DNA from 3 places in the Acidovorax sp. FHTAMBA genome. Region 3 is predicted to be linked to each of the others. Evidence: predicted binding sites of a transcription regulator. Region 3 holds the regulator's gene; each other region holds the start of a gene.
What was found. Region 3 encodes NrdR, which represses ribonucleotide reductase genes. Its sites were predicted from a motif close to CACNANATNTNGTG; they were not measured.

Region 1 (6,010 bases), 760 kb from region 3:
GATCTCGGTGCACAGGTTGGAAGAATGCACTACGCCAGCGTGCTGCTGGGGCGAGCGCACGTTGCAGGCATCCTTGAAGGTGATCCAGGGGTGGCCGGTCTCGAACAGCATGGTCAGCATTTTGCGCCAGAGGTCCGTGGCCTGGATCGTCTTGGCGGGCTTGATCTCGCCACGTGCAGCCTTTTCTTCGTAGGCCACATAGGCCTTTTCGAAGTCGGCGCCAAACAGATCGTGCAGGTCGGGCACGTTAGAAGGGGAGAACAGCGTCCAGGTGCCCTTTTCCATCACGCGGCGCATGAACAGGTCAGGGATCCAGTTGGCCGTGTTCATGTCGTGCGTGCGGCGGCGATCGTCGCCGGTGTTCTTGCGCAGTTCCAGGAACTCTTCGATGTCCAGGTGCCAGGTTTCCAGGTAGGTGCAGACGGCGCCCTTGCGCTTGCCGCCCTGGTTCACCGCCACGGCCGTGTCGTTGACCACCTTGAGGAAGGGCACCACGCCCTGCGATTCGCCATTCGTGCCCTTGATGTGGGAGCCCAGGGCGCGCACGCGAGTCCAGTCGTTGCCCAGGCCGCCAGCAAACTTGGACAGCAGGGCGTTTTCCTTGATCGACTCGTAGATGCCATCCAGGTCGTCGGGCACCGTGGTCAGGTAGCAGCTGGACAGCTGCGAGCGCAGGGTGCCACTGTTGAACAGCGTGGGGGTGGACGACATGAAGTCGAACGACGAGAGCACTTCATAGAACTCGATGGCGCGGGCTTCGCGATCGGTTTCATTGAGCGCCAGGCCCATGGCCACACGCATGAAGAAGGCCTGCGGCAGCTCGATGCGGGTTTTTTTGACGTGCAGGAAGTAGCGGTCGTACAGGGTCTGCAAACCGAGGTAATCAAACTTCAGATCGCGGTCTGCCTTGAGTGCGGCGCCCAGGCGTTGCAAGTCGTACTGCATCAGGCGCTCATCCAGCAGGTCGTTGTCCACGCCCTTCTTGATGAACTGCGGGAAATATTCGATATACGCCTGGCCCATGCCATCCTGCGTCACCTCGCGGCCCAGCACTTCGCGCACGATGGTGTGCAGCAGCAGGCGGGCGGTGGCATAGGTGTAGTCCGGGTCCTTCTCGATGAGGGTACGCGCAGCAAGGATCGAGGCCTTGTAGACCTCGTCCATGGGCACACCGTCATACAGGTTGCGCATGGTCTCGGCCACGATGGGGTCGGCCTTCACGTCGGCACCGAGGTTCACGCAGGCTGATTCAATCAATGCCTGCAGGCGGTGCGAGTCCAGTGCGACGCGCTCGCCGCCATCGAGCACATGCAGCAGGGGAATGGACACCGCAGGGCTTTGCTGTTCGGCCTGGCGGGCGCGCTCTTGCGTACGGCGCTCGCGGTACAGCACATAGGCGCGGGCAATTTCGTGGTGGCCGCCACGCATCAGGCCCAGCTCGACCTGGTCCTGCACATCTTCTATGTGGAAGGTGCCGCCGCCAGGACGGGACCGCATCAGAGCGCGTGTGACGTTGCTGGTCAACGTATCGACCACTTCGCGCACGCTGGCGGAGGCCGCGCCCTGAGTTCCATGAACGGCCAGAAAGGCCTTCATCATTGCGACTGCGATTTTCTGCGGTTCAAATGGCACGACCGCGCCATTTCGGCGAATGATCTGATAGTGCGCTAGAGAGCTGCCAGCCATTGCTTGCGCGGACTGGTTGGCTGGTACCTCGGTGGGCGTGGCGTGGGGCGTGGAAGGCGTGTTCAAAGCAGCTTGCATGGGATCCTCTTCTGTGGGCTGTCTGGGGAACGGTGCGGAGTCTAGGTGCCGCAGCAGTAGGTGAGTGGTGCAGCAGGCGGCGGTCTGGCGCACACTATATATGGTGTGTCGCAGGCATTCAAGACACTACCGGTAGTGTACCGCCGTAAATTCACCGGAAATTTGAAATCACCTGTTTGCGATGCCAAAAGACGATGGCCTCGCCCCCGCAAAACCCTTGTCGCCACAAAAAAGCAGAGCGAAACTCACGCAAGGAAAGGCGTTTCCGGAGATTTTTCTTCCACAACCCGCATGACGTCTGGGGATGCGGGTATGTGCGGGCGCACAATAAAAAAAGAGCTTGACGAGCTGCTTCGCCAGTGGAGTCAGCGGATGCCTTGCTGGCCAGGACCGGTGGCAGCAGGAAACCGGCGCGCTGGCCAGTTCAGGGATTGCTTCAGCTGCGCCCAGTCGAAACCCGGGCCCGGATCATGCTTGCGGCCCGGTGCTATGTGCTCATGCCCCGCTACGTGTTTTATGGGGTAACGGCGCGCGATATCGAGGCAGAGCGAGGCCAATGTCTGGTACTGCGCGGGATCGAACGTATGTCCTTCCAGACCCTCCAGTTCGATGCCGATGGAATCGTCATTGCATTGGCTGCGTCCGCGGTAAGCGGATTGACCCGCATGCCACGCCCGGTGGTCGCAATCAACAAACTGCCAAAGAGCGCCGGACCGCTCGATGAAGAAGTGCGACGACACCTTCAGGCCCCGGATGCTCTGAAAATAGGGATGGGCGTCCCAGTCGAGGGTGTTGGTGAAGAGCTGCTGCACGGCGTTTCCGCCATATTCGCCGGGCGGCAGACTGATCGAATGCACCACGATGAGGTCGATGGGGGAGCCAGCCAGGCTGGGGCGCGCACCGTGGTTGGGAGATTCGAGCCTCGTGGCCGCGCGGTGCCATCCCCCGTCCCAAAGTGGGAGTCCTTCACCCGCCGTTTCAGCCGATCTCGTCATGCGGATCCTGATCATTCGGGACGGCAATGTTCAGTCGGGCGATACGGTAGCGAATCTGGCGCAGACTGATGCCCAGCCGGGCTGCGGTGGCTGTCCTGTTGAAGCCCGCTTCGCGCAGCGCGCGGATCAGGATGTCCCGCTCCTGCTGGTCGAGCCATGCCTGAAGATCGTTGGGCAGGGGTACCGTGCAACCTACATTGCCAATGGCCGGGGGCGGTAGATAGGGCTGCGGCCCTTCGGCATTTGGCGGGCTTGTGGGCTCGGGGGAGGCCCTTGGGCTGGAGGGGGCCGATGACCCCATCGGCCAGTCCAGATTCAGTTCATCACCGTCGCTGAGGGCGACGGCTCTGTGCAGCAGGTTTTCCAGTTCGCGGACGTTCCCGGTCAGCGGGTGCGCCGCGATGGCTTGCAGTGCCTGCTCGGTGAGAGAGGGTACTGGCATGCCAGATTCCTGGGCGATGCGCGCGAGCAGCGCGGTGCACAGCATCGGCAAGTCCTCCCGGCGTTCGCGCAATGGGGGAATGACGATCTCGATCACATTGAGCCGGTAGTACAGATCCTGCCGGAACCGGCCCGACTGCACGTCGGCGGCCAAGTCGCGATGCGTGGCGCTGACAATGCGCACGTCCACCGTTTCTTCCTGGGTCGATCCAAGGGGGCGCACGCTGCGTTCCTGGATGGCGCGCAGCAGCTTGGATTGCATGGCCAAAGGCAGATCACCGATTTCATCCAGAAAAAGTGTGCCTCCGCGCGCGGCCTGGAAGTAGCCATCCCTGTCCTGGCTGGCGCCGGTATACGAACCTTTGCGAGCGCCAAAGAACTCCGCCTCCAGAAGGTTCTCCGGGATGGCGCCGCAGTTCACGGCCACCAGTGGCCCGTCCGCGCGCTGGCTGCTGGCGTGCAACGCCTGTGCCACCAGTTCCTTGCCCGTGCCCGATTCCCCGTGGATCAGCACAGGCGCCATGCCGCGCGCCACCTTGGCCACCCGCTGTTTGACGTTGCGCATGGCCTCGGAAGTTCCGACCAGGCGGTCCAGGGCAGTGCCCGCCGCCAAGGGGTCGGCGCTGAAGTTGCCCTGCCGGCCTTGCACACCCCCGGTACGGGCAGCCCGGGGGGCGGGCACACCGCCGGTCCCCTGCACTGCCGATGCAACCACCGAACGGAACTGCTTGAGATCCACCGGCTTGGTCATGTAGTCGAATGCACCGGACCGCAAGGCTTCCACGGCATTCTCGGCAGAGCCGTAGGCGGTCATGACCACACACCGCTCGCGGCGCTGTTGCTCGCGAAGGTCCTGCAGCAACTCCATGCCAAAACCGTCCGGAAGCCGCATGTCGGTGATGACGGCATCGAAACGGTGCGCCTTGAGCTGGTCCCGGGCCTCCTGGACACTGGACGCGGTCTCCACGCGGTAACCTTCGCGCAGCAGGGTCAGTTCGTACAGGGTCCGAAGATCAGGTTCATCGTCGACGACAAGGATGGAGGCAACAGGGGCGTTCATGGCAAGGTGTTTCAGACCACGATGGTGTCAAACAGCGTGGCGGATTCGGTAGGGCGGGTCGTGCGCCGGAACCCCACGGTAAAAGCGTTGCCACCTACCTCGCCACGCAGTGTGGTGCGGGTGAGACGCTGGTAGCTGATCGAAGCCCCATGGCGCTGGCAGAGTTCGCGGCATATATAGAGCCCGAGTCCGCTCGAGCGGCTCTCCGAGGAAAAAAATGGCTCGAACAGATGGCGCTCTACCGATTTGTCCATCGGGGCGCCGTCGCTCCAGACTTGCAGGCTGATCTGGCCTGACGGTGCGGCGCGGGTGGTGACGGTGAGGGAGTCTGGCTCCTGACCGACGTACCGCAGCGCGTTGTCCAGAAGGTTGACCAGCACCCGACGCAGATGCTCGTTGTCGAATTCGACCTGCGTATTGCCAGCTTCCAGCAGGATCACGCCACGGCGCTGCAACGGATCCTGCCCCTGCCAGTCATTCCATATCTGGGACACCGTTTCGTCCAGAGGCAGGGTGGACGCTGGCGCGTGGCTGATCTGGTGCTGCACGCGGGCGATGTCCAGCACCTCCTCCGCAATGCGTGCCAGGCGGTCGGCGTTTTGCTGGACCATGTGGGCCAGGCGTTTTTGGGCTGGGTCTTTCAGATCCTCTTCCAGGAGCGCATTGGCTTGCACGATGGCGGCCAGCGGATTGCGGATTTCATGGGCCACCGCAGCAGACATGCGCCCCATGGCGGCCAGCTTTTCGGTGCGCAGGCGGGCTTCCATTTCGCGAAGATCGTGCAGGAACATCACGCACAGGCGCTCTGTGTGTGCGTGGCGCGCGGCCTCGCGCGTGGAAGTCAGCCAGGTCCGCACATGCAAGCCGGTCGGGCTTTGCCCCGGATGCAGCAGGTCCACATCAGCGGTTTGGGGTTGCTCCTGCCGGAAGGTACGCCGCGCCAGCAGAACCAGCGGATTCCAGGGCGGCAGGGAGGCCAATGCGAACGGCAACTCGGGTGGTGAGGTGCCGCCCAGCAACTGCAGCCCTGCCGGGTTTGCCAGGCGTACAACGTCGCCTTCGTCCACCACGAGGACGCCGTCGGTCAGGTTTTGGATCACCAGGGCGCTCACCTGCGTTTGCACCCGGGCCGCGATCTGGCTCTGTAGTGCCAGTTCCTGCTCGCGCGCCAGGCGCACCGCCAGCTGGTGCACGAGGTAGCTCACGATGAAATAGCCCGTGCCGGTCAGCGCGCTTTGCAGGTAACGGGGGGCGTCGTCGCCCGCAGTGCCAGAGCCTACCCACCATGCCCACCCCAGCAACAGCAACGTCACCGCTGCCGTTGTCCCCAGCGCCAGCGTCAGCGTTCCGAGGACGGCCGCCATGAGAATGGGAAGGCCAAACAGGGGGGTGTAGTTCATGGCCCCCGCGTTCAGAAGCTGAAGGGCCGTGATGGCTGCCAGATCGACCCCGATGGAAGGTAGCCATTGTGGGCCGGCTCCGGGTGAGGGCGGCTGTTGGGCTGTGAGTACGCGCAAGGTGATGGTGGCGACGAGATAGGCGGCGCAGACAGCCAGAACGGCAGGCTGGGTGGCCTGGTTGATAGCCTGGCTTGCGCCCTGCAGTACCAGCAGCGCTAGCGCAACCATGGCCCGGCCGGTCAGGAACCCGCGCCAAAGGCGCACGAATGGCGCCTCCAGGGCAGGTGCAATGGCGTCCGCAGACAGAGGTTGCATGGGGTGATTCAGACGGGACCCCGCTGCTGATGGTC
Region 2 (6,010 bases), 1.9 Mb from region 3:
CGCGGCCCAGGCGCGCGCGCCGCTGCCGTGGGTGGCGGTGATGGCGTCGTAGCGCTGCGGCAGGGCCTTGATGTCCAGCCCCACCCAGTGGAGGCGCGGCAGCAGTGCCGCCAGCCGCCCGGGGTACATGCCGCCGGTGTGCAACGCAGTCTGCAGGCCCAGTGCGCGCACGGCGTCCACCGCAGCGGGCAGCGCGGCCTGCAGCGTCGGCTCGCCGCCCGAAAACACCACGCCATCGAGCAGGCCCCGGCGGCTGTGCAAAAACTGCAGCGCCTGGTTCCACGGCAACGCGGGAGGCGTGGTGGCGTCCAGCAGCCCGGGGTTGTGGCAATACCCGCAGCGCCAGGGGCACCCCTGGCAATAGAAAACGGCCGCGAGGCGGCCGGGGAAATCGATGGTGGTCAGCGGTGTCATGCCGCCCAGGCGCAGGGCGGCGGCACTAGGCTCAGCAGCCGTTGCGGCTGGAGCCACGGTGCGTTTCGGCGAAGAAGCGGCGTTCGGCATGTTCGCCCTGTTTGCCGGTGTTGAAGCTGGCCACGGGGCGGTGGTAGCCCATCACGCGGGTCCAGACCTCGCAGGGCTGGCGCTCGTCGTCGGTGAGCTGCACGGCGGCGGCGCTGGAGATGGCGGTGTGTTCGGTGGCGGAGAAATGGCTCATGCCGGGGTCCTTTCGGGGGTGGAGGAAATGGTTTGCTTCTGTTTTGATAGCTGCTTGCGCTTGACCATCAAGCGCCAGGGCCACTTTTGCTCAAAATCTAGGCGACCAGACGCCGCCGCTTGGCGTCCAGCCGCTCTTCGTCGCAGCGCGGGCAGAACGGGTGCTCGCCCGCCAGGTAGCCGTGTGTGGGGCAGATCGAGAACGTGGGCGTGACGGTGATGTAGGGCAGGCGAAAGCGCGTGAGCGCGCGCCGCACCAGATCGCGGCAGGCCGCACCGCTGGACAAGCGCTCGCCCATGTACAGATGCAGCACGGTACCGCCGGTGTATTTGGATTGCAGCGCCTCCTGCCGCATCAGGGCCTCGAACGGGTCGTCGGTGAAGCCGACAGGCAGCTGCGAGGAGTTGGTGTAGTAGGGCTGCTGCTCCGTGCCGGCCTGCAGGATGCCGGGCCAGCGCTTTTTGTCTTCCTTGGCAAAGCGGTAGGTGGTGCCTTCGGCGGGCGTGGCCTCCAGGTTGTAGAGGTGGCCGGTTTCCTCCTGAAAGGCCGTCATGCGCTCGCGCACGTGGTCGAGCAGGCGCACGGCAAACGCATGGCCCCAGTCGCTGGTGATGTCGTGCTGGTCCGCCGTGAAGTTGCGCACCATCTCGTTGATGCCGTTCACGCCCAGCGTGCTGAAGTGGTTGCGCAAGGTGCCCAGGTAGCGCTTGGTATAGGGGAACAGGCCCTGGTCCATGAGGCGCTGGATGAGCTTGCGTTTGGTCTCCAGGCTTTGTTTGCCCAGTTCCATCAGGCGGTCGAGCGCGGCGAGCAGGCCTGCTTCATCACCCGCATGCAGGTAGCCCAGCCGCGCGCAGTTGATCGTCACCACGCCCAGGCTGCCGGTCTGCTCGGCGCTGCCGAACAGGCCGTTGCCACGCTTGAGCAATTCACGCAAATCCAGCTGCAGGCGGCAGCACATGGAGCGCACCATGTTGGGCTCCAGCTCGGAGTTGATGAAGTTCTGGAAGTACGGCAGACCGTACTTGGCGGTCATGTCGAACAGCAGCTGCGCGTTCTCGCTCTCCCAGGGGAAGTCCTTGGTGATGTTGTAGGTGGGGATGGGGAAGGTGAACACGCGGCCCTTGGCATCGCCCGTGGTCATCACGTCGATATAGGCGCGGTTGATAAGGTCCATCTCGGCCTGCAGGTCGCCGTATGCGAAGGGCATCTCTTTGCCAGCGATCACGGGCACCTGCTCGCGCAGGTCCTCGGGACAGGTCCAGTCGAAGGTGAGGTTGGTGAACGGCGTCTGCGTGCCCCAGCGCGAGGGCACGTTGAGGTTGTAGACCAGCTCCTGGATGCACTGGCGCACGGCGGCGTAGTCCATGGCATCGATGCGCACAAACGGTGCCATGTAGGTGTCGAACGACGAGAACGCCTGCGCGCCCGCCCACTCGTTCTGCAGCGTGCCCAGAAAGTTCACGATCTGCCCCACGGCCGAACTCATGTGCTTGGGCGGCCCCGCCTCCACCTTGCCGGGCACGCCGTTCAGGCCCTCGTGCAGCAGCGTGCGCAGCGACCAACCCGCGCAGTAGCCGCTGAGCATGTCGAGGTCGTGGATGTGCAGGTCGCCGCTCCTGTGCGCATCGCCGATCTCGGGCGTGTACACGTGCGACAGCCAGTAGTTGGCCGTGACCTTGCCCGCGACGTTCAGGATCAGCCCGCCCAGCGAATAGCCCTGGTTGGCGTTGGCATTCACGCGCCAGTCGGCGCGCGTGAGGTATTCGTTGATGGAGCTTTCCACATCGACCAGCGTCTGCTTGTCCGCACGCAGCGTGGCGTGCTGCTCGCGGTAGACGATGTAGGCACGCGCGGTGGCCAGGTGGTTGGCGGCGATCAGCGTCTGCTCGGCCACGTCCTGGATCTGCTCGATGGTGGGCGCCTGGCCGTGGAAGCGGTGGATGAGCACCTTGGTGACCTGGGCGGTTAGCAATGCCGCTTCGTCGGCGCCGTATTCACCCGAGGCCTGCCCGGCGCTGGCCAGCGCGGCGCGGATGCGTTCGGCATCAAACGGAACGCGCTGGCCGCTGCGCAAAACGACTTCGCGGGGCAAGGTGGCAAGGGTGGACGCCATGGGTTCGACCAATCTGTGGAACGGGTTAAAAAACACTACCTATGGTGTCTACGATACCCATCAAACACTATAGGTAGTTTGATTCAACACAATTGGGGCGGTAAGCAGGGGTAAAAAAATGCCGGCACAGGGACCGGCAGAAAGGAAGGTGCCGTCAGGCCCTACCGATGGATCAGAGGTGCATGCGCAGGCATGCAGTGGGGTGCAGGAGGGTGCTGCTCAATGGCAGGCGGTGGCTTCTTCCTCCTCGATGCGCGGATAGAAGTCATGGTTTTCGCGTTGCATGCGCTCGAACACGCGGCGCAGCACCACGTTGGCCTCGTTGCGGAAACCCTGTGCATCGCGGCGCACGCCGTCGGCGGTGTTCCAGCGGCGCGCAAAGGCGTCGTAGGCGCTGGCGATGGAAGTCATCTCGCTCTGGTACTGGCGGCCCATGCGGGCCAGCTCGGCGTTGCCACCGCGCTGCAGCGCGGGGTACAGCACCTGGTCTTCCACGGCCAGGTGCAGCTTGATGGTGCCGCTCATGGCCACGATGCCCTGGGCGATGGCGCTGGCGTTGGCCTCCACCCCCGATTGCGCCAGCGCGCGCAACATGGCGATGCCGCGCAGGATGTCGGTGTGCTGGTGCTTGAATTTGTCGATGTTCATGGTCCGTCCTTGTGGGCTGCTCAGGGGTGTGCGCGGCTGCCGCTGGTGGCGGCTGCCGCGCACGGTGCATTGATTTCAGCGACGCGCTTGCGCCAGGTAAGGGCCCGCCTCTGCCGGTGCGCGCGAGCCGAACAGCCCGCTCACCACCTGCCAGGCCATCGCCAGCGCGCCCACGATGAAGACCACGTCACCGAAGGTGCGCACCCAGCGCAAGGTCTGCATGAAGGGCTGCTGCATGAAGCCCTCGCCCCGGGCGTACCACAGGCCTTCGCTCACGCTGGCGTGGAACTGGAACAGGCCAATCGGCAGCAGGCTGGTGGCAATCATCAGCACCAGGCCGGCGTTGAGCCACCAGAAGCCCGTCTTCATGAGGCGTTCGCTGAACACCAGCTGCGGGCGGATATAGCGCAGCACCAGCAGCGTGAAGCCCAGCGCCAGGAAGCCATACACACCGAACAGCGCAGCATGGGCGTGCACCGGCGTGGTGTTCAAACCTTGTAGGTAATACAGCGCGATCGGCGGGTTGATCATGAAGCCGAAGACGCCCGCGCCCAGCATGTTCCAGAAGGCCACGGCCACGAAGCACATCAGCGGCCACTTGAGGTTGGCCATCCACTTCGCGCGGTGCTGCAGGCGCCAGTGTTCCCAGGCCTCATGGCCCAGCACCACCAGGGGCACCACTTCGAGCGCGCTGAACGATGCACCCACCGCCATCACCGGCGTGGTGGTGCCGCTGAAGTACAGGTGGTGGAAGGTGCCGGGCACGCCGCCCAGCATGAACAGCGATGCCGAGGCCAGGCTGGCAGCCGTGGCCATGCGTGGCGACACGAGGCCCAGCGTGGAGAAGATGAAGGCCAGCGCCGTGGTAGCGAACACTTCAAAGAAGCCCTCGACCCACAGGTGCACCACCCACCAGCGCCAGTACTCCATCACCGACAGGTGGGTGCGCTCGCCGTAGAAGAAGCCCGCGCCGTAGAACAGGCCGATGGCCACCACCGACGCCGTGAGCAGCGCCAGCAGGTTCTTGTCGCCGGGCTGGCGGAAGGCGGGCACGATGCCGCGCAGCATCAGCACCAGCCAGAAGGCCACGCCGGTGAACTTGCCGATCTGCCACAGGCGGCCCAGGTCCACGTATTCATAGCCCTGGTGGCCCAGCCAGAAGTTCCACTCGGGCGGCATGATCTGCGCGATGGCCAGGTAGTTGCCGGCGAACGAGCCGACGACGACGACGACCAGCGCCCAGAAGAGGATGTCCACACCAAGCTTCTGGTAGGCCGGGTCCTTGCCACCGTTGATGAGCGGCGCGAGGAACAGCCCTGCGGCCAGGAACCCCGTGGCGATCCAGAACAGCGCGCTCTGGATGTGCCAGGTGCGCACCAGCGAATAGGGGAACCACTGCGACACGTTGATGCCGTAAAACTGCTGCCCCTCCACCGTGTAGTGCGCGGTAAAGCCGCCCAGCATCACCTGGAAGCTGAACAGCGCCACGATGAGGAACAGGTACTTGCCCAGGGCGCGCTGTGAAGGCGTGAGCGGGACGCGCGAGAGCGGGTCGTGCTTGGGCGGCTCGGGGTCGGCCTCATCGTGCTTGCGCAGGAAGGCCCAGCCCCACACCAGGAAGCCCACGCCCGCCATCATCACGACCACGCTCATCACCGACCAGACCATGTTCTCGGCCGTGGGCTTGTTGCCGATCAGCGGCTCATGCGGCCAGTTGTTGGTGTAGGTGGCGCCACTGCCGCCCACGTCGGCCGGGCGCTCGGTGGCGGCGGCCCAGGCGGTCCAGAAGAAGAAGCCTGTCATCTGCGCGCGCCGCTCGGCGCTGGGCAGGGTGTTCTCCTTCATCGCAAAGTTCTCGCGCGTCTTTTGCATCTCGGGCGCATCGCTGAACAGCCGGTCGTAGTACAGCGCCGTCATCGATATCGCATCGGCCCGTGTGGACGACACCGTGGCCTCACCCGTTTCGGGGTTGTAGGTGTTGGTGCGGTATTCGGTCTTCATGCGGTCGCGCAGCACCGCCTGGTCGCTGGCGTCCAGCTCGGCAAACGACTTGCCGTGCTTGCGCTCGGCGGCCACTTCCAGCCAGTTGAGCAGCTCGCGGTGCAGCCAGTCGGCCGTCCAGTCGGGTGCCTGGTAGGCGCCGTGGCCCCAGATGGAGCCCAGCTGCATGCCACCCACCGATTGCCAGGCGGTCTGGCCATCGAGGATGCTGTCGTGCGTGTACAGAACCTCCCCCCCAGCCGTCGTGATCTTTGCCGGGATCGGCGGCGCCGTGCGGTACACCTCGGCGCCGTAGTAACCCAGCAGGCTGAAAGTGACGATGAGCACGCCAATCAGCGTGAACCAGAGTTTTCGATAGTTACCCATGGCGGGCCTCCCAATGCAGTGCGTGGCGTGAATTCATGGTTGTGGTTTCAGATAAAGCAAACACACGCTCTTGTTGCAAGCCACACGCCAGCACCGGTTGCCTTGCAAAACAATCACTTGCAGCATCCAGGGTGTTTTTTACCTTTTGTTTTGCGGGTACATTTCACCCGCAAAGGGTATTTATCACCATGACCGACACTCCCCTTCTGGCCGACCTCTCG
Region 3 (6,010 bases):
TCATGCATCTTGGTGAGCGTGATGTCGGTCAGGATCGAGATGCTGCCGCCCGGGCCGTCCGCGTCGTCACCGGCAGGGTTGATGACCAACGAGGCCCAGCGTGGTTGCCCGGACTTTCCATACAGGAGCGTGTCGCCATGGAAATGCCCGTGCGCTTCCACGTTCGCCCGGATGCTGTCGATCAGGTCCCTGTCGGAATGGGGCCCCAGGAGCACCTCGTTCAGACGCCTGCCCAGTACTTCATCGGGCCCGTAGCCAAACATGCGCCTGAAACCTTCGTTCACGTACACCACGCGTTTGGCGCTGTTGGTCAGCACTATGGCGTTATCGCTGGCGTCAAGGGCTCGCCGAAGTTGCGCGTCTGCCAGTGGAGCGGGCTGGGGAGGGTGGATCGGCAATGGAGAGCCCTGTCTGGGTGGCGCGAAGGAGGGCATGGTGTCCCGAAGGTGGATGCCGCATGCTAGCAAGCGCGCAGTGCGATGCCAAGCAGGAACTGGCCCCACTGGTGGTGCCCGCGGGTCCGCGTCAGGGTGGGGGAGCGCCACCAGGCTTCATGGTGCGCCGGGGCCGTCATGCTCTGGGATAATCCCGCCCCATGAGCGGCAACACCATCGGCACCTTATTCGCAGTCACCAACTTTGGTGAATCCCACGGCCCGGCCATTGGCTGCGTGATTGACGGCTGCCCGCCTGGCATGCCGCTCGCCGAGGCTGACATCCAGGCCGACCTCGACCGGCGCCGCCCCGGCACCAGCCGCCACGTCACGCAGAGGAGCGAGCCCGATGCGGTAGAGATCCTCTCTGGCGTATACGAAGGCAAGACCACCGGTACCCCCATCGCCCTGCTGATCCGCAACACCGACCAGCGCAGCAAGGACTACAGCAATATTGCCGAGAGTTTTCGCCCCGGCCACGCGGACTACACCTACTGGCACAAATACGGCATCCGCGACCCGCGCGGTGGCGGCCGCTCGTCGGCCCGCCTGACGGCGCCCACGGTGGCTGCGGGCGCCGTGGCCAAGAAGTGGCTGGCACAACAGTATGGCGCCCAGTTCCGCGCCTGCATGACGCAGCTGGGCGAGCTGCCCATCCCGTTCGAGAGCTGGGATCACGTACGCGCCAACCCCTTCTTTGCCCCGGTGGCCGACGTGCAGCAGTACGAGGACTACATGGACGCCCTGCGCAAGGCCGGTGATTCGTGTGGCGCCCGCATCCGTGTGCAGGCCACGGGCGTGCCGGTGGGCCTGGGCGAGCCGCTGTATGACAAGCTCGACGCTGATATCGCCCACGCCATGATGGGCTTGAATGCCGTGAAGGGCGTGGAGATTGGCGCGGGCTTTGCCAGCGTGGCGCACCGGGGCACCATGCACGGCGATTCGATGACGCCCCAGGGCTTTCGCACCAACAACGCCGGCGGTGTGCTGGGTGGCATCAGCACCGGGCAGGACCTGGAGGTGAGCATCGCCATCAAGCCCACCAGCTCCATCATCAGCCCGCGCGAGTCGATTGACGTGCACGGCAACAGCACCGAAGTCATCACCAAGGGCCGCCACGACCCCTGCGTGGGCATTCGCGCAGCGCCCATTGCCGAGGCGCTGCTCGCGTTGGTGGTGATGGACCACGCCCTGCGTCACCGTGCGCAGTGTGGCGACGTGGCCTCCCCCGTGCCGCCCATCCAGGCGTCGTTTCTTTGACTGGCCGGGCGGCTAACTCCTGCGCGAGCGCAGCGCAACAAGCCACCGCAGCGGGTTGAACCCCGTGACCAGGCCCGTAGCCACCAGCACCAGGGTGCCGCCCCACACCATGGCGGGCCCGAGGGCCTCGCCCAGAAAGATGTGGCCCCAGGCCACGCCAAACAGCGGAATCATGAAGGCGGAGCTCATTGCCGCCACCGGGGACACATGGGTCAGCACCCGCAGGTTGAGCCAGTACGCCAGGCCCGAGGTCACGATACCCATCACCGCCACCGCTGCCAGGGCACCGGGCGTGAACTGGGCCTGCGGCAGGCTCCAGCCCGCGCCCGGGATCAGCAATACCAGTGCAGCGGCGTGGATGCCCGCAGCGATCGACAGCGGAGACATGCGCTTGGTGGCACGCTTCATCCAGGTCGTCGAAATCCCGTAGCACGCGGACGCCGCCACGCACGCAGCGGCGGCCCAGAGCAAGGCCGGTGTGGGCTCCACCGGCCCCAGTTGCACAATCAGCGCAACCCCCGCAAAGCCGCAGATGCAGCCCAGCCACTTGCGCGTGCTCAGCGAGTCCTCCTTCATCCAGGCGGCGGCAATCACGCCGAAGGGCACGGCCATGGTGTTGAGCAATGAGCTGTAGCCTGCGGGCAGGTGCAAGGCCGCCCAGGCATACAGCAGAAAGGGCAGGGCCACGGTCAGCGTGCCCAATCCGACCAGCTCGCGCCAGTGGCGCCAGGGCCAGGCTTCGTGGGCGAAACGCATGATGCCGATCAGGGTGACCGTGGCCAGGCCAATGCGCAGCGCAGCCATCACGTTCGGCCCGAGCACAGGGCTGGCAATGCGGATAAAGAGAAACGAGGCGCCCCACAGGGCAGACAGCAGCACCAGCTGCAGGAAGTGGCGGGTTTTCACCGGGCGCATTGTGGGGTACGGGCGGTTCATGCGCTGGCGCGTTGCACACCAAATTTTGGATGAAAAATGCCGTTAGCGCTTATCCATCAAGCGCTGGTAGCTATCAATTAAGGAGTTGCTGTGGGTGTTGCACAGGTGACAGCCGGCCCCACCCGTGTTGGTATCCGCTACACGATGTTCTGCGATTGGCTATGCAATCAATAGCTGCAGGCGCTTTCTGGTAAAGCGCTAGAGGCCAAAAACACCTTCAACCTATCACGCAGCACGCTTCAGGTGCATACGCGACGATGTGTCGGTTATTTGCGCACTTCATCGACCATGGCGCGGAAGTCGTCGATGTCTTCAAAGCTTCGGTACACGCTGGCAAAGCGGATGTAGGCCACCTTGTCGAGCTTCTTGAGCTCGCGCATCACCAGCTCGCCAATGCGGCTGGAGACCACTTCGCGCTGGCCCAGATTGAGCAGTTTTTCCTCGATACGCTCGATGGCGCTGTCGATCTGGTCGGTGCTGACGGGACGCTTGCGCAGCGCCAGATTGAACGAAGCGAGCAGCTTGCCCCGGTCGTATTCAATGCGGCGCCCGTCCTTTTTGACGATGGCCGGGAAGTTCACCTCCGGCCGCTCGTAGGTGGTAAAGCGCTTGTCGCACGCGCCGCACTGGCGGCGGCGGCGAATGAAGACCCCATCCTCAGACACCCGCGTTTCAACGACTTGCGTTTCGAGGTTGCTGCAGAAGGGGCACTTCATGGTTTTCGGCGGTGGATTTAGCCGTAGACGGGGAAGCGGGCGGTCAGTGCGTTGACCTTGGCACGCACCGCGGCGATGTTGGCTTCGTCGCGCGGGTTGTCCAGCACGTCCGCGATCAGGTTGGCCGTGATGCGGGCTTCTTCTTCCTTGAAGCCGCGCGTGGTCATGGCGGGGGTGCCAATGCGCACGCCACTGGTCACCATCGGCTTTTCAGGGTCGTTGGGGATCGCGTTCTTGTTGATGGTCATGTGGGCAGCGCCCAGCACGGCCTCGGCTTCCTTGCCGGTAATGCCCTTGGCGCGCAGATCGACCAGCATCACGTGGCTTTGCGTTCCGCCGCTCACGATGCGCAGGCCGCGTGCGGTCAGCGTCTCGGCCACCACCTTGGCGTTCTTGGCCACCTGTTCCTGGTAGGTCTTGAACTCGGGCTGCAGCGCTTCCTTGAAGGCCACGGCCTTGGCCGCGATGACGTGCATCAGCGGGCCGCCTTGCAGGCCGGGGAAGATGGCACTGTTGATGGCCTTCTCGTGCTGGGCCTTCATCAGGATGATGCCGCCACGGGGGCCGCGCAGGCTCTTGTGCGTAGTGGATGTGACCACGTCGGCATGGGGCACAGGGTTGGGGTACACGCCAGCGGCAATCAGGCCGGCGTAGTGGGCCATGTCCACCATGAAGATCGCGCCCACATCCTTGGCCACCTTGGCGAAGCGCTCAAAGTCGATGTGCAGGCTGTAGGCCGAGGCACCGGCGATGATGAGCTTGGGCCTGGTTTCGTGGGCCTTTTTTTCCATCGCGTCGTAGTCGATGGCTTCGTTGGCGTCGAGGCCGTAGGAGACCACGTTGAACCACTTGCCGCTCATGTTCAGCGGCATGCCGTGCGTGAGGTGGCCGCCTTCGGCCAGGCTCATGCCCATGATGGTGTCGCCCGGCTTCAGGAAGGCCAGAAACACCGCCTCGTTGGCGGAAGCGCCGCAGTGCGGCTGCACGTTGGCGGCTTCGGCGCCAAAGATCTGCTTGACGCGGTCGATGGCCAGCTGCTCGGCCACGTCCACATGCTCGCAGCCACCGTAGTAGCGCTTGCCGGGGTAGCCTTCGGCGTATTTGTTGGTCAGTTGCGTGCCCTGCGCCCACATCACGGCGGGGGAGGCGTAGTTCTCGCTGGCGATCAGCTCGATGTGGTGTTCTTGCCGGGCGTTTTCAGCCTGGATGGCGGCAAAGAGTTCGGGGTCGGTTTGTTCGACAAGAATTTTGCGGTCGTACATGGTTGGCAGTCCTATGAACTTGTGTCCCTTGAAACAAGGGCTGCCCAGGCGAACGGCTGAACGCGCAGATAAAGACCTTTGCGGCACGCTCCCCAGTGGTTCACAAGAGGCAGGCTCTTGCTGGTTTCCACGTCAGCGGCGACACCCGTTGCGGGGGTCGCGCCTATCGCCAGTCGCGTACCCCGCTAGTGTAGCTGAGGGCCGTCACACGGCAGCAGAAAGAGTGCGCACCGCAAGGCCACCTGACCGGCTCAAAGGCCCGAGAGCAGGGCGACCTTGTCGTTGCTGGCCGGGGCCGGCGCAGGCGGCGCGACCACGGGGATGACCTGCGCAGGCGCCTGGGTCGACAAAGTCGGCGGTGGCGATGTGGGCATCGACGACCGGCCACCAGCCACCTGGCGCAGCCGGAAGTGCTCGGCCATCACCTTGGCCGCATAGCCACCATCATCCGGCAGGTTTGCTGCGCCGACGTAGTAGCGCAGTCCACCCTCGACCGACCCGGCCCGTGCAATGCATTCCTGGAGCACCTTCACACCCACACGCAGGTTGGTGACCGGGTCGAAGGCGGCAAAGTGGCCGCCGAAGTTTTCATACTTGTCGGTATGCACTTTGGTCATCACCTGCATCAGGCCTTGCGCGCCAACGGAGCTTTGGGCAAACGGGTTGAAGCTCGACTCGATCGCCATGATGGCAAGGATCAGCGTGGGATCAATCTTGGCGCGCGCGCCGATGTCGTAGGCCTCGGCCACAAGGACGCTCAGCGGCTCGGGCGCCACGCGGTACTTCTTGCTGAGCCAGAAGGCGACAGCCGCCTGCTCTTTGGGAAGGTCGCGGGGGTTGGCCGCAGTTGCGCGCTCGTTGGCCTCGGGCTCGACGGGCATGCCCAGCACTTCAACCTGCCGGGCCTGTAACCAGTTCATCAGTTGCGCTTCGCCCGCCTGGCGCAGGTCCGGGCGGGCCGTGAGGGTGATCACGACGAATGCAACGGCCAGGCCGATGAGGGCAAAGCTGTTGTGGGTGATTTCAAGAAAACCTTCGGTCACGTCGGCCACGAAGGTCCGTACGCCGGAGACCAATTTTCCTGACGCTGTCATAGCTCTTCCTTTCTGAGGCGCCGCAGTGTTGGATCCAGTCCTTGGAGGGACTGGCCCGGTGCGGATATCGCCTGGATTGGTACGCCATCAACGGAGGCCGCACGTCTGGGGTGTGCTTGGGGCCTGCCTTGACTTAGCCGGGGTCGGCAGCGAGATTGGGGTTTTTACTAGCCCGGTTTGGGGCTGGCGGATTCTAGAAGTTCACTAAATGCTTAGTCAATACTAAAAAATTGCTTTTTCAGACATTAAAGTTATGAAAAATATGTGAAAAACCACAGTTTTTTGGGTATTTAGCTGACCTTTGCCTGT

Region 1: the regulator NrdR is predicted to act here: its motif matches at 1,857-1,870, upstream of AAFF19_RS19150 (ribonucleoside-diphosphate reductase subunit alpha).
Region 2: the regulator NrdR is predicted to act here: its motif matches at 2,808-2,821, upstream of AAFF19_RS02055 (ribonucleoside triphosphate reductase).

What each region holds. Positions count from the first base shown of each region.
Region 1 is NZ_CP152407.1:4,103,330-4,109,339, reverse strand. Features, by position in the region: gene AAFF19_RS19150 (ribonucleoside-diphosphate reductase subunit alpha) at 1-1,764, opposite strand, end outside; gene ampD (1,6-anhydro-N-acetylmuramyl-L-alanine amidase AmpD) at 2,130-2,759, opposite strand; gene AAFF19_RS19140 (sigma-54 dependent transcriptional regulator) at 2,743-4,260, opposite strand; gene AAFF19_RS19135 (PAS domain-containing sensor histidine kinase) at 4,272-5,975, opposite strand; gene AAFF19_RS19130 (PP0621 family protein) at 5,984-6,010, opposite strand, start outside.
Region 2 is NZ_CP152407.1:448,021-454,030, reverse strand. Features, by position in the region: gene AAFF19_RS02065 (anaerobic ribonucleoside-triphosphate reductase activating protein) at 1-414, opposite strand, end outside; gene nrdD (anaerobic ribonucleoside-triphosphate reductase) at 446-658, opposite strand; gene AAFF19_RS02055 (ribonucleoside triphosphate reductase) at 756-2,774, opposite strand; gene AAFF19_RS02050 (hemerythrin domain-containing protein) at 2,994-3,422, opposite strand; gene AAFF19_RS02045 (nitric-oxide reductase large subunit) at 3,498-5,789, opposite strand; gene norR (nitric oxide reductase transcriptional regulator NorR) at 5,978-6,010, shown strand, end outside.
Region 3 is NZ_CP152407.1:3,343,197-3,349,206, reverse strand. Features, by position in the region: gene AAFF19_RS15700 (EAL domain-containing protein) at 1-434, opposite strand, end outside; gene aroC (chorismate synthase) at 596-1,693, shown strand; gene AAFF19_RS15690 (DMT family transporter) at 1,706-2,608, opposite strand; gene nrdR (transcriptional regulator NrdR) at 2,896-3,345, opposite strand; gene glyA (serine hydroxymethyltransferase) at 3,363-4,607, opposite strand; ZMP/ZTP riboswitch at 4,643-4,794, opposite strand; gene AAFF19_RS15675 (lytic transglycosylase domain-containing protein) at 4,859-5,701, opposite strand.